Regions from separate parts of the Halomonas sp. KM-1 genome, predicted to be linked through region 3. Evidence: predicted binding sites of a transcription regulator. Region 3 holds the regulator's gene; each other region holds the start of a gene.
The links. The regulator sigma-54, encoded in region 3, starts transcription at its own class of promoters, with help from an activator protein. The targets are predictions, from matches to a motif close to TGGCACNNNNNTTGCTNT.
Positions count from the first base shown of each region.

Region 1 (4,132 bases), on a different contig from region 3:
TCTTTGCCGGTACCATCATCGGCATGCTGCCGGGTCTGGGGCCGATCAGCGCCCTGGCGCTGATGATTCCGCTGACCTTTGGCATGGAGCCGTCCTCGGGCCTGATCCTGATGGCGGGGGTTTACTACGGTGCGATCTTCGGCGGCTCGACCTCGTCGATCCTGCTCAATGCCCCTGGCGTGGCAGGTACGGTGGCGACCTCCTTCGACGGCTATCCCATGGCCAAGCAGGGCATGGCGGGCAAGGCGCTGGCCATTGCCGCCTACGCGTCGTTCATTGGCGGCACCGTTTCCATCATCTTCCTGATGCTGGTGGCGCCGTTGCTGGGTCGGGTAGCGGTAAGCTTCGGCCCCGCCGAATACTTCTCGTTGATGGTGCTGGGCCTTACCGCAGTGGTGTCGCTGTCCGACAAGTCGCTGATCAAGGGACTGATCGCTGCCGTGGTCGGGGTGATGATCTCGATCATGGGTATCGACCTGCAGACCGGTACCGAGCGTTTCACCTTCGGCACCGTGCATTTGCTGGATGGCATCGACTTCCTGGTCGTGGCGCTGGGTATATTCGCCCTGACCGAGGTGTTCTTCATGCTGCTCAGAGGCGGTGGTGGCAAGGAGCAGCCGCGCAATGCCATCGGCTCGCTCAAGCTGTCGAAGTCGGAAGTGAAGGAGATCGCGGCACCGATCGGCCGTAGCTCGATCCTGGGTTTCTTCACCGGTGTGCTGCCGGGGGCTGGCGCCACCATCGGCTCCTTCCTGGGCTATAGCATGGAGAAGCGTCTGGCCAAGGATGGAGACACCTTCGGCAAGGGCAACATCAAGGGCGTAGCGGCGCCGGAGTCGGCCAACAACGCGGCTTGTACCGGCTCCTTCGTGCCACTGCTGACCCTGGGCGTGCCCGGCTCCGGCTCTACCGCGGTGCTGCTGGGTGCGCTGCTGGTGATGGGTGTATCGCCCGGTCCGGCCATGCTGGTGGACCGTCCTGACGTCTTCTGGGGCGTGGTGGCGAGCATGTACCTGGGTAACATTTTCCTGCTGGTGCTCAACCTGCCGCTGATACCGCTGATCGCCAAGATCCTCGACATGCCTCGACCGTTGCTGCTGTCGCTGATCCTTATCTTCTGCATGCTTGGTGTCTACGGCATGAGCTTCAGCGTCTTCGATCTGCTGCTCCTGCTCGGCTTCGGCCTGTTGGGGCTGGGCATGCGCCTGTTCGGCTTCCCGGCCGCTCCGCTGATCTTGGCGCTGATTCTCGGCGACATCATGGAGGAGTCCATGCGCCGGGCGCTGCAGATCTCCGGCGGTGACTGGTCGATCTTCATCGACAAGCCGATTTCCATGTGGCTGCTGATCATTGCCGCGCTGTCGCTGACTCTGCCGCTGATCAAGCGCATGATGGCACGCCGCAGCGTCTGACAACCCGAACCTTCCTGCCTTTGAAACGGGGGTGCCGAGCGATCGGCGCCCCCGCTTTCGTTTCCGCTTCTTCCCACTGCACCGCCATGGTGCTTCGTGGTGGTGCAGCCGCTCCGTCGCGGCGCGTTCATGGCGCCCAAAGCTGCACGTCTGAGGTGCGTAGGTGATTCATTTTTACTTGGCAGCTTTGTGCAACTAAATGTCACGCAAAGAATTTTTAGAGCTTGCCGCATCATGGCGCACGCTTTGCAACGACAGGATGCCTAGCGCTGTGTAGCCAATGCCGGCTGCACATGATCCCTCACAACAAGTCCCTCCCTCAGAGGGCGCAAGGAGGTTCGCTTGAACGCTTCCCGACGCATCATGCCTTTCCCGTTTCGTTCCACCACCCTGGCTCTGATGGCAGCGGTTTCCCTCGCGTCCGCCAGTCAGGCCCTGGCCGAGGAAGGCCCCATCAAGGTGGGCATCCTGCACTCGCTATCCGGCACCATGGCCATCAGCGAATCGACCCTTAAAGATACCGTGGAGATGCTGATCGCGCAGCAGAACGAGCAGGGCGGTCTGCTGGGACGTCAGCTCGAAGCTGTGGTGGTGGATCCGGCCTCGAACTGGCCACTGTTCGCCGAGCGGGCTCGTGAGTTGCTCGAACAGCACCAAGTGGATGTGGTCTTCGGCAACTGGACCTCGGTATCGCGCAAGGCGGTGCTGCCGGTGTTCGAGGAGCTCAACGGTCTGCTGTTCTACCCCGTGCAGTACGAGGGTGAGGAGTCTTCCGAGAACGTCTTCTACACCGGGGCGGCCCCCAACCAGCAGGCCATTCCGGCCGTGGACTACCTGATCAACGAGATGGGAATCGAGCGCTTCGCGCTGCTCGGCACCGACTACGTTTATCCGCGTACCACCAACCGCATCCTCGAGGCCTACCTCAAGGAAGAGCACGGCGTGGCGGATGACGACATCATGATCAACTACACCCCCTTCGGGCACAGCGACTGGCAGAACATCGTCGCCGAGGTGCGTCGCTTCGGCAGCGAGGGCAAGCCCACCGCGGTGGTCTCCACCATCAACGGCGACGCCAACGTGCCGTTTTACCGTGAGCTGGGCAACCAGGGCGTGGACGCCGGCGACATCCCCGTCATCGCCTTCTCGGTGGGTGAGCAGGAACTGACCGGTGTCGACACTGCACCGCTGGTCGGCCATCTGGCCGCCTGGAACTACTTCATGAGCGTGGACACCGATGCCAACTACGACTTCATCGACGCCTGGATCGAGTGGACCGGCGACGAAGAGGCGGTGACCAACGATCCGATGGAGGCCCATTACATCGGCTTCAACATGTGGGCCGAGGCGGTACGCAAGGCAGGCACCACCGATCCCGATGCCATCAAGGACGCCATCATTGGCGTGGTGGTACCCAATCTCTCCGGCAGCTATGCGGCGATGATGCCCAACCACCACATCACCAAACCGGTGCTGATCGGTGAGATCCAGGACAACGGCCAGTTCGACATCGTATGGCAGACGCCCTCCACGGTTGCCGGCGATGCCTGGTCCGATTACCTGCCGGGCTCCCGCGATCTGATGGCCGATTGGCAGGCGCCGATGCGCTGCGGCAACTTCAATGTCGCTACCGGTCGCTGTGGTGGCAGCACGGCGGCCGAAGAGGCCGAAGCGGCGCTCGCCGAGTAAGCAGTACCCCGCCCCCCGCTGCCCAAGTGCAGCGGGGGAGCACGCCTTCTCCATCGTTTCCGAGGAACGCTCCGATGAGATACCCCCCCATGCTTGGGCCAGCGACGGCCGGGGCGAGGGCCGGCACCGATGCCGCCGAGGATGAACGTACCTCCCAGAGCCGGGGCTCATGGCTGCTGGCTCTCGCTCTGAGCCTCGTGCTGGTGCTCGGCCTCTCCATCACGACCCCCGCTGCGGCCCAGGAAGCCGCGCCGAACGACGATGTCGCCGCCATGACGCTGCTCGAGGCGCTGGATGTCGATTCGTTTCCCGCCAAGGGCGATGCCATCGATGCCATCGTGCACAGCGACGATCCCCGCGCCCGCGACTGGCTGCAGGCGCTGCTCGACGGCCGCCTGCAGCGCGCCGGTGACGGCCGCTTCGTGGTGGTGCTGGACAATACCGGACGTGACTGGCCGGTACAGGATGCGCTGAGCGGTGAGCCGCTGGGCCAGATGTCTCGCCGCGAGCTGGACCGCATCGGCATCAACAACGCGCTGCGTAACCAGCTGCGCAGTGCCATTGCCGTGGTCGATCTCTACGCCGCCGACGTCGGGCTGCGCCGCGCTTCCGCCGAGCGTCTGCTGGGTGAAGTCGATGGCGATCTGGCCGGTCCGCTGGCCGAGGTAATTGAAGAGGAGCCTGATGCGCGGGTGCGCGGACGCCTGGTTCAGGCACTGGCAATTTACCGTCTCGAACAGGGTGAGCTCGAGGCCATAGACGATCTGCAAGGCAGCCTGCACTCCCGGGTACGTGTGGCCCTCAACCGTGCCACCAACGGCGACGATCCGATCGTGGCCGACGCCGCCCGAGAGGCATTGAACGGCATCGAACAGATGCTCAAGGTCAACCGCGCCGCCGAGACGCTCTACTTCGGCCTTTCGCTCGGCTCGGTGCTGGTGCTCGCCGCCATCGGCCTGGCCATCACCTTCGGGGTGATGGGGGTGATCAACATGGCCCACGGCGAGCTGATCATGCTGGGCGCCTATACC
Region 1 covers NZ_BAEU01000117.1:13,232-17,363, forward strand. Annotated here, with positions in the region: gene B8115_RS13120 (tripartite tricarboxylate transporter permease) at 1-1,412, shown strand, start outside; gene urtA (urea ABC transporter substrate-binding protein) at 1,812-3,101, shown strand; gene urtB (urea ABC transporter permease subunit UrtB) at 3,176-4,132, shown strand, end outside.
Region 1: the regulator sigma-54 is predicted to act here: its motif matches at 1,648-1,665, upstream of urtA (urea ABC transporter substrate-binding protein).

Region 2 (4,132 bases), on a different contig from region 3:
ACGTTGAGCGCTGCAAGCGTCTGACGTCCGACGATGCCGTCGGGCTCCAGCAGGTGCCGCCGCTGGAAACGGCGCACTGCCGCTTCCAGGTCGCTGTCGAAACGCCGCGGATCGGCGCCCTCCCGAGCCTCCCCGGAAGCGGCGCCGTTGTCTTCATCCCCGTCGTCGGTCGCCCCATTTTCGAGCACACCGGCCACGGCCAGACGTTCACGCAGAAGCTCCACGTCGTCGTCGTCGTCTCCCACACGCAGCGCACTATCGCGTTCCGGCAGCCGCTCCCAGCCGCCCTGCCGTTCGATGTCGCGATAGCGAGCCAGTCCTTCACGCAAGCGCTGGTAAGGCGTGTAGGGCGGTCGCGCCTCCACCAGCATGCGGTCGAATTGCTGCTGGTCGATGGCATCCGATATCGCGGCAAGATCCAGGTCGGGCGCCTCCACCGGCACCTCCCAATCCGCGCTCAGCGATTTGGGGTCGACCTTGCCCCGCTGCAGATGCTCGAGCGCCGTGAACAACATGCGGCTGGCAAATAGCTCGTAGTGGATTTGCCGTTCGCTATCCGCGTCCTCGTCGCGCACGCTGCGGTATTCCGCCTCGATATCGTCGGGACGGTAGTCCTCGGGGGTCAAGCCATCCTCATCGAGGGCACGCAGCGTTGAAACGAGCCCGGCTATCGTTTCCTCATCCCGCCAGGCCGGTCGATGGTCGCGCTGGGCATAGAACGCCTGCAGCAACTCGCTTTCATCGGCCAGCGCGGGCGATAGGCTCGGCCTGTCATCCGCATCGTCAACGCTCGCCTGGCGCGCCCGCTCCTCCGCCGAGGCTCCCGGCATGGCGACAAGCAGCATCACCAGTACTCCCATCCATGTAATAAAGCGCATCGATCCCCCCTGCTCCGTTGATGGCTGGTCTGGCCTTCCTGGCCTCTCTCTTCATAATAGTGCCTGGCTAGTGGCTGCAAGCCAGCCGGGCCCGTGCATCTTCACTTTTCTTTACGTTTACCCTGTATGCGGCGCTGCCGCTGCGGTGTTGCAACGCCATAGGCATGCCAATGCGCTTTTTACCGACGCTACGACTTCCGCTCTCGACCCTGGCCGCCTCCCTGCTGGTCACCCTGCCCACCGCCCATGCCGGTAACTTCCTGAGCCAGGCAGGGCTTTCGTATCCTTCTCCCGCACCGCTCAGTCGGACCCTGGCCAACCTGGCTCCCGACGCCAACCCGGTGGTGCTTAAGCTGGCCGCCAAAGCCGTGGCCTGCGCCGAGCCCGATGCCAGGCGCCTGGCCGTCATCGACTTCTCCCGCCCCTCCACCGAACCGCGCCTGTGGGTCTTCGACCTGGCCCAGCAGCGCCTGATGTTCGAGGAGCTGGTTTCCCATGGCCGCGGCTCGGGCGATGCCGAGGCCACGGTGTTCTCCAACACTCCCGAGAGCTACCAGTCGAGCCTCGGCCTGTTTCGCACCATGAACAGCTACTACGGACGCAACGGCTACTCTCTGCGCCTGGAAGGGCTGGAGCCAGGCGTCAACGACCTTGCCTATCAGCGTGCCATCGTGATCCACGGCGCCGACTACGTCAGCGAGGCGTTCATCCGCCAGACCGGCCGGCTGGGGCGCAGTCACGGCTGCCCGGCGGTACGCCAGGAAGTGACCTATCCGCTGATCGACAGCATCAAGGAAGATCATTACCTGTTCGCCTACTTCCCCGATCCCGAATGGCTGGAAAATTCCGCCTTCCTCAGCTGCGAGCGTGACGCCACCCAACTGGCCATGTACTGATCCACGGTTAAGACCTGCTGAACCCTGAAGACCTGCTGAACCGATCTCGCCGCCCTCCCCCCTAGCACCAGCAGGGGGCATTATCGTGCGGCACTGCACCATTCTTGCCACCCTGTGACCACTCTCCCACCTCTCTCTTGTCATTCTCTTCCAGGGTCATACGGACTCCGATCCACCCATCAAACCATAACCCGATGTTTTAAATGAACAACGTGAAGATGTGGCAAACGGATTGCTTGATATGAATCAAATTGCCGGGTAGGCGTGGACCAGGCTTCCAAGGGAAGTACGAGTGCGTCAGACCTGACCTTCAACGGAGAAGGGCGAACTCATGTATCGACAATCCGTACGAGGTCATAGCCCATGGAAATTCTCAACAAGGCGAACCGCATTCGTCTCTTGAGCCTGCGCACGCCACAGATGCGTGCCTTCCACTTCTCCTGGTTCGCCTTTCACATCTGCTTCTTCGGCTGGTTCGGCATCGCCCCGCTGATGGCGGTGGTACGCGAAGACCTTAACCTGACCCAGACCCAGATCGGCAACACCATCATCGCCTCGGTCTTGATCACCGTGATCGTGAGGCTGCTGATCGGCGTGCTGTGCGATCGTATCGGGCCGCGCAAGACCTACACCGGCCTGCTGGTGCTGGGCTCCATTCCGGTGATGAGCATCGGCTTCGCCAACAGCTTCGAGACCTTCCTGCTGGCGCGCCTGGCCATCGGCGCCATCGGCGCCTCGTTCGTCATCACCCAGTACCACACCACCATGATGTTCGCGCCCAACGTGGTGGGCACGGCAAACGCTACCAGCGCCGGCTGGGGCAACCTGGGGGGCGGCACCACCCAGATCGTCATGCCGCTGATCTTCTCCGGACTGCTGATGCTGGGCGTCAGCGAGACGCTGGGCTGGCGTCTGGCCATGGTGGTACCGGGCGTGGTGATGTTCGTCACCGGTATCGGCTACTGGCTGTTCACCCAGGACGCCCCCAACGGCAACTTCGACGAGCTGCGCGCACGCGGCGAGCTGCCCCCCGCCACCGGTGAGAACAGTGCCGGCAAGAGCTTCATGTCCGCCGCCAAGGACATCCGCGTGTGGGCGCTGTTCGTGGTCTATGCCATCTGCTTCGGCGTCGAGCTGACCATCAACAACATCGCCGCCATCTACTTCTTCGATCACTTCGACCTGACGCTGGCCACCGCCGGTATGATCGCCGGGCTGTTCGGACTGATGAACGTCTTCGCCCGCACCCTGGGCGGAGTGTTCTCCGACCTGTTCGCCCGCAACGGCGGCCTCAAGGGGCGCGTGCGCTGGTTGTTCATCGCCCTGATCTGCGAGGGCATCGCCCTGGTGGCCTTCTCGCAGATGCACGTGCTCTCTTATGCCATCGGCATCATGCTGGTGTTCAGCCTGTTCGTGCAGATGGCCGAAGGCGCCACCTACGGCGTGGTGCCCTTCATCAACAAGAAGGCCCTGGGTGCGGTGGCCGGCATCGTCGGGGCCGGTGGCAACGTCGGCGCCGTGGCTGCCGCCTTCCTCTTCCGCAGCGAAGCCATCACCTATCAGCAGGGCCTGTTCTACCTCGGCCTGATCGTGCTGGTACTGGCCTCCTGCGCTCTGCTGGTGCGCTTCAGCGACGAAACGGAAGCCGAGGAAGCCGAAGCCTATCGCCAGGCCGTGGGCGAGGATACCGGCGCCGGCGCGCTGTCGCTGCGCTGATCGCAAGCACAGCGGCACCCGCTGCCGCAACGCTTGCCCAATCTGGCCGCCGCCCTCGGGGCGGCGGCCATTGCGTATGAACGAGGTGAGCCATGACACCCGCCGAACGCCTGCTGCTGGCAGCCAAGCGCTGCGAAATCGACGATCTCGAACACCTTACCGCCGCCTGCGACATCGTCGGCGACGTCAGTCGTTTCATCCACGCGCTGCAAAAGGAACGCGGCGCTTCGAACGTCTATCTGGCCTCCGACGGACAGCGCTTCGCCGAGCATCGTCAGGAGCGCATAGAGGAGTGCCTGGCCACCGAGCGCGCCCTGCGCTCCCGCCTGGAGGCGCTGGGCGAGACCGCCGGTCGCCCCGCCACCACTGCTAGGCTGCTCAAGCGGGTTGCCTTCGTCTGGCACGCTCTCGAAGGCCTGGACGCGCTGCGCCGCGACATCGCCGCACTCGGCACCGGCCCCGATGCGGCAACCCAATCGTACAATCAGCTCATCAGCGCCCTGCTCTCGGTGGTGTTCGAAGCCGCCGATACCGCCGGCGACCCCGACATCACCCTGGCGCTGGTCGCCGTTTTTCATCTGATGCAGGGCAAGGAGCTGGCCGGCCAGGAGCGTGCCTGCGGTGCCGCCGGCTTCACCTCCG
Region 2 covers NZ_BAEU01000149.1:28,184-32,315, forward strand. Annotated here, with positions in the region: gene B8115_RS19045 (murein L,D-transpeptidase) at 1-878, opposite strand, end outside; gene B8115_RS19050 (murein L,D-transpeptidase catalytic domain family protein) at 1,049-1,774, shown strand; gene B8115_RS19055 (NarK family nitrate/nitrite MFS transporter) at 2,138-3,490, shown strand; gene B8115_RS19060 (nitrate regulatory protein) at 3,583-4,132, shown strand, end outside.
Region 2: the regulator sigma-54 is predicted to act here: its motif matches at 1,996-2,013, upstream of B8115_RS19055 (NarK family nitrate/nitrite MFS transporter).

Region 3 (4,132 bases):
AGTAGCGCTCGATCAGGATCCGCGCATCGGTGGTGAGGTAGACGATCTGACAGTCGACCTGCTTGGCGCGCAGCTCCTCCAGCAGCCTGGGGAACCGTTCCAGCGCGTGAGGAAGATTGCGCGCATCGATGCTTACGGCGATGCACTGCTGTGCCGTGGGTGAGCCGCGCAGCTCGTCGACCAGCGAGCCGAGCAGCATCGCCGGAAGGTTGTCGATGGCGTAGTAGCCGATGTCTTCGAGCGCCTGCAGTGCGATCGACTTGCCGGAGCCTGAGCGGCCGCTGATGATCACAAGCTGCATTACGTTTCTCCTGATCAGGGGCTGGCCGAGCGGCAAGGGGTAGCGGTCAGGCCGAAGACTGTCGTCGGATGGCGTCGATCAGACGCTCGTGAAGTTCGCGCTGGCTTTCGCACTTGCGCAGCCGTGAACGGGTCTCGGCATCGTTCATCACGCCGGCTACCTGGCTCAGCAGCGACAGATGCGTATCGTCGGCCTCCTCGGGTACCAGCAGCACGAAGACCAAGTCGACCGGTTCGCCGTCGATGGCGTCGAAATCGATGGGCTCGGCCAGCTTGAGGAAGGCGGCGACTGGGCTGTGGCAGTGCGGGCTTCGCGCATGCGGAATGGCGACGCCATTGCCGATGCCGGTGCTGCCCAGTCGCTCACGGCCGATCAATCGGCCGAAGACCTCCTGGCTATCGAGGCTCGGGGTGTTCTGCGCAATGAAGGTGCTGAAAAACTCCAGCACCCTCTTCTTGCTGCCCCCGGGAACGTCGAACAGCGCGCGTTCAGGGGGCAGTATGGTTTCCAGTGTCATGGCAACTCAGCGAATGCCGGCGCCCTGGGCGCGGGCCTGGGCCTTTTCCTTGTGCTTGACCAATTGGCGGTCGAGCTTGTCGGTCAGCGCATCAATGGCGGCGTACATGTCCGGGTCGGAGGCTTCGGCATGCAGGTCGGCACCGGCGGCATGCAGCGTGCAGGCGGCCTGTTGGCGCTCCTTCTCGATGGACAGGGTGACCTGGACGTTGGTGATGTTGTCGTAGTGCCGTTGGACGCGGCTAAGCTTCTCGCTCACGTAGTCACGCAGGGAATTGGTCAGTTCAACATGATGGCCGGTGATGTTGACTTGCATGACAAGCTCCTTCGTCCTTCGAGTGGTGGTTTGATTGTAACCCTTTTTGCCTCCTTGCAAACCCCTCCGAACGACGCTCTTGTCCGCTGTCAACGCTGCGTTTCGACTTCAACGAAAGCGCTTGCGTTCGCTCGAGGAGGGTATCCCCAGCGCTTCACGATACTTGGCCACGGTGCGGCGCGCCACCTGAATGCCGTCGTCGGCCAGCAGCTCCACCAGGCGGCTGTCCGAGAGCGGCTTGCGCGGTGGCTCGTCGGCGATCAGCTTGCGAATGCGGGCGCGAATCGCGGTGCTGGAGTGAGCGTCTCCCTCGCCGTTGCCGCCGACATGGCTGGAGAAGAAATACTTCAGTTCGAATACGCCGCGCGGCGTGTGGATGAACTTCTGCGTCGTCACCCGCGATATGGTCGACTCGTGCATCTCCACGGCCTGGGCGATGTCGGCCAGCACCAGGGGCTTCATCGCCTCCTCGCCCTGCTCCAGGAAGTCGATCTGGCGGGCCATGATCTCGCGCCCCACCCGCAGCAGGGTGTCGTTACGGCTGGCCAGGCTCTTCATCAGCCAGCGAGCTTCCTGAAGGTGGTCCTTGAGAAACTGGTTGTCCTGGCTCTTGTCGGCGCGCCGCACCAGGGCGACGTAGTCGGGCTGGATGCGCAGCCGTGGCAGCGCTTCGGCATTGAGCTCCACGCGCCAGCCGGACTCGTCGTGATAGGCGACCAGGTCGGGGGTGATGTAGTTGCTGCCGACCTCGGCATAGTCGCTGCCGGGGCGGGGGTTCAGGGAGCGTACCAGAGCAATGGCGTCGTCGAGGGCCTCGTCGTCCAGGCTCAGGCGGCGCTTGAGCAGGCGGCGGTCGTCGGCGGCCAAGGCCTCGAGAAACTGGCGCACCAGGCGGCGTGCCTGGGGCAGCAGGGGAGTGTCGTCAGGCAGGGTGGCGAGCTGCAGCATCAGGCATTCGCGTAGATCCCGGGCGAAGACACCGGTGGGTTCGAACTGCTGCAGGCGCAGCAGCACCTGCTCGACCTCGCGGGTGGGCAACCCCTCGAGGCCCTGGCGCCGCAGGCCGTCGCGGATCTCTTCCAGCGGCTGGGTCAGGTAGCCGGTGCCGTCCACGGCATCGATCAGGCTCTCGGCAATCTGGCGCTGACGCTCGTTCACATCGATCATCGCCAACTGCCACATCAGGTGGCCGGCCAGCGTCTGCCCAGAGGCCTGGCGTTCGAAGTCGGGGCCTTCACCGGTGGCGCCGGCGGTGCCGCTGCCATGATCGGGATAGGTATCCGTCCAGTCGCTGTCGGTGGAGAGCTCACCGGGAATTTCGCTGGCCCAGTCGTCGCTCTGGGGGTCGCTGACGGCCTGTTCGCCGAAGCCGTCGTCGAGCTCCAGCATGGGATTGGACTCGAGAGCTTGCTGGATCTCCTGGCGCAAGTCCAGGGTGGAGAGCTGCAGCAGCGCGATGGCCTGCTGTAGCTGTGGTGTCATGGTCAGCTGAGTGCCGACTCGCAGTTGCAATGATGCTTTCATGGCCATGAGAATAATGGGCTCATTTGCCGGAAAGACTCTACCCTAGACTGGCCGAGGATCACTTGCAAGAGCTCAAGGCTGCAATAAGCATGCCATCGGCAATATTCATGCCTGTTAGAAGGTTTTAATTTAAGATCAGGTTCTTGCTTGTCAGAGCGGAATGCGCTATGGACATGGCGCACTAAAGGCGGAAGTCTTCACCGAGATAGACTTCGCGCACGCGTCGGTTGGCCAGGATGGCTTCGGCGTCACCTTCCGCGATGATCTGGCCGTCGCCGACAATGTAGGCCGAATCGCAGATATCCAGCGTCTCGCGAACGTTGTGATCGGTGATCAGCACGCCGATGTCGCGGGCCTTCAGCTGGCGGATGATGCCCTTGATCTCGCCCACCGAGATCGGGTCGACCCCGGCAAAGGGCTCGTCCAGCAGAATGAAGGCCGGCTCGGTGGCCAGCGCCCGGGCGATTTCCACTCGCCGCCGCTCACCCCCGGACAGGCTCATGCCCAGGTTGTCGCGGATGTGGGTGACGTGAAAGTCCTCCAGCAGCTGCTCCAGGCGCTGCTGACGCCCCTGACGATCCAGGTCCTTGCGTGTTTCCAGGATTGCCATGATGTTGTCGGCCACCGAGAGCTTGCGGAAGATCGAAGCTTCCTGAGGCAGATAGCCGATGCCCGCCTTGGCGCGCTCGTGCATGGCGCTCTTGGAGAGGTCGAGATCGTCGATGCAGACGTTGCCGGCATCGGCCTTGACCAGCCCCACGATCATGTAGAACGAGGTGGTCTTGCCGGCACCGTTGGGGCCGAGCAGCCCCACAACGCAGCCCTGTTCGATGGAGAGACTGATGTCGTGCACCACGCGCCGGCGCTTGTAGCTTTTCGCCAGGTGACGGGCGTGCAGGGTCTTCATCGCCATCTCAGCGCTCCGGTTGCAGGGTCATGCGGATACGCTGGCGTCCTTCGACGCCTTCGCTCTCGGCGCGGGCCTGAACCACGCGACGGTCGAGGAAGTACTCGAGATAGCCCCCATCGAAGGTGTCCCCCCCCTGGTGCAGTTCGGCGCGGTCGATCAGTTCGACGCGGCGTTCGGCCGCGTGATAGATGACGGTACGTCCCCAGCCGCGGACCACGGGCTGATCGGGGTCGGGCTGCTGTTCTAGGTAGGCGCGCTCGCCGCGGGCCGTGGCGCGTGACAACTCTCCGGCCGCGTTGCGCCGGAGCTCGACGCGGTCGCCGGTGATACGCATGGTGCCCTGGCGAATGTCCACGTCGCCGGTGTAGACCGCCGTGCCGGCGACATCGTCGAGATCGAGCCGGTCGGCCTCGATATGGATGGGCTGGTCGGCGTCGCGCTGTTGGGCCATGCTCGCGGCAGGGCTCCATGCCAGGCCGATCAATGCCAGGGTGAGCAGCATGCGTGGCGTTGGAAGCTTGCGTCGCTTCATGGCGTGAGTTCCTCCAGGGTGACGGGGTCGGCC
Region 3 covers NZ_BAEU01000141.1:62,981-67,112, reverse strand. Annotated here, with positions in the region: gene rapZ (RNase adapter RapZ) at 1-301, opposite strand, end outside; gene ptsN (PTS IIA-like nitrogen regulatory protein PtsN) at 348-818, opposite strand; gene hpf (ribosome hibernation-promoting factor, HPF/YfiA family) at 825-1,133, opposite strand; gene B8115_RS17740 (RNA polymerase factor sigma-54) at 1,242-2,663, opposite strand; gene lptB (LPS export ABC transporter ATP-binding protein) at 2,839-3,564, opposite strand; gene lptA (lipopolysaccharide transport periplasmic protein LptA) at 3,572-4,099, opposite strand; gene lptC (LPS export ABC transporter periplasmic protein LptC) at 4,096-4,132, opposite strand, start outside.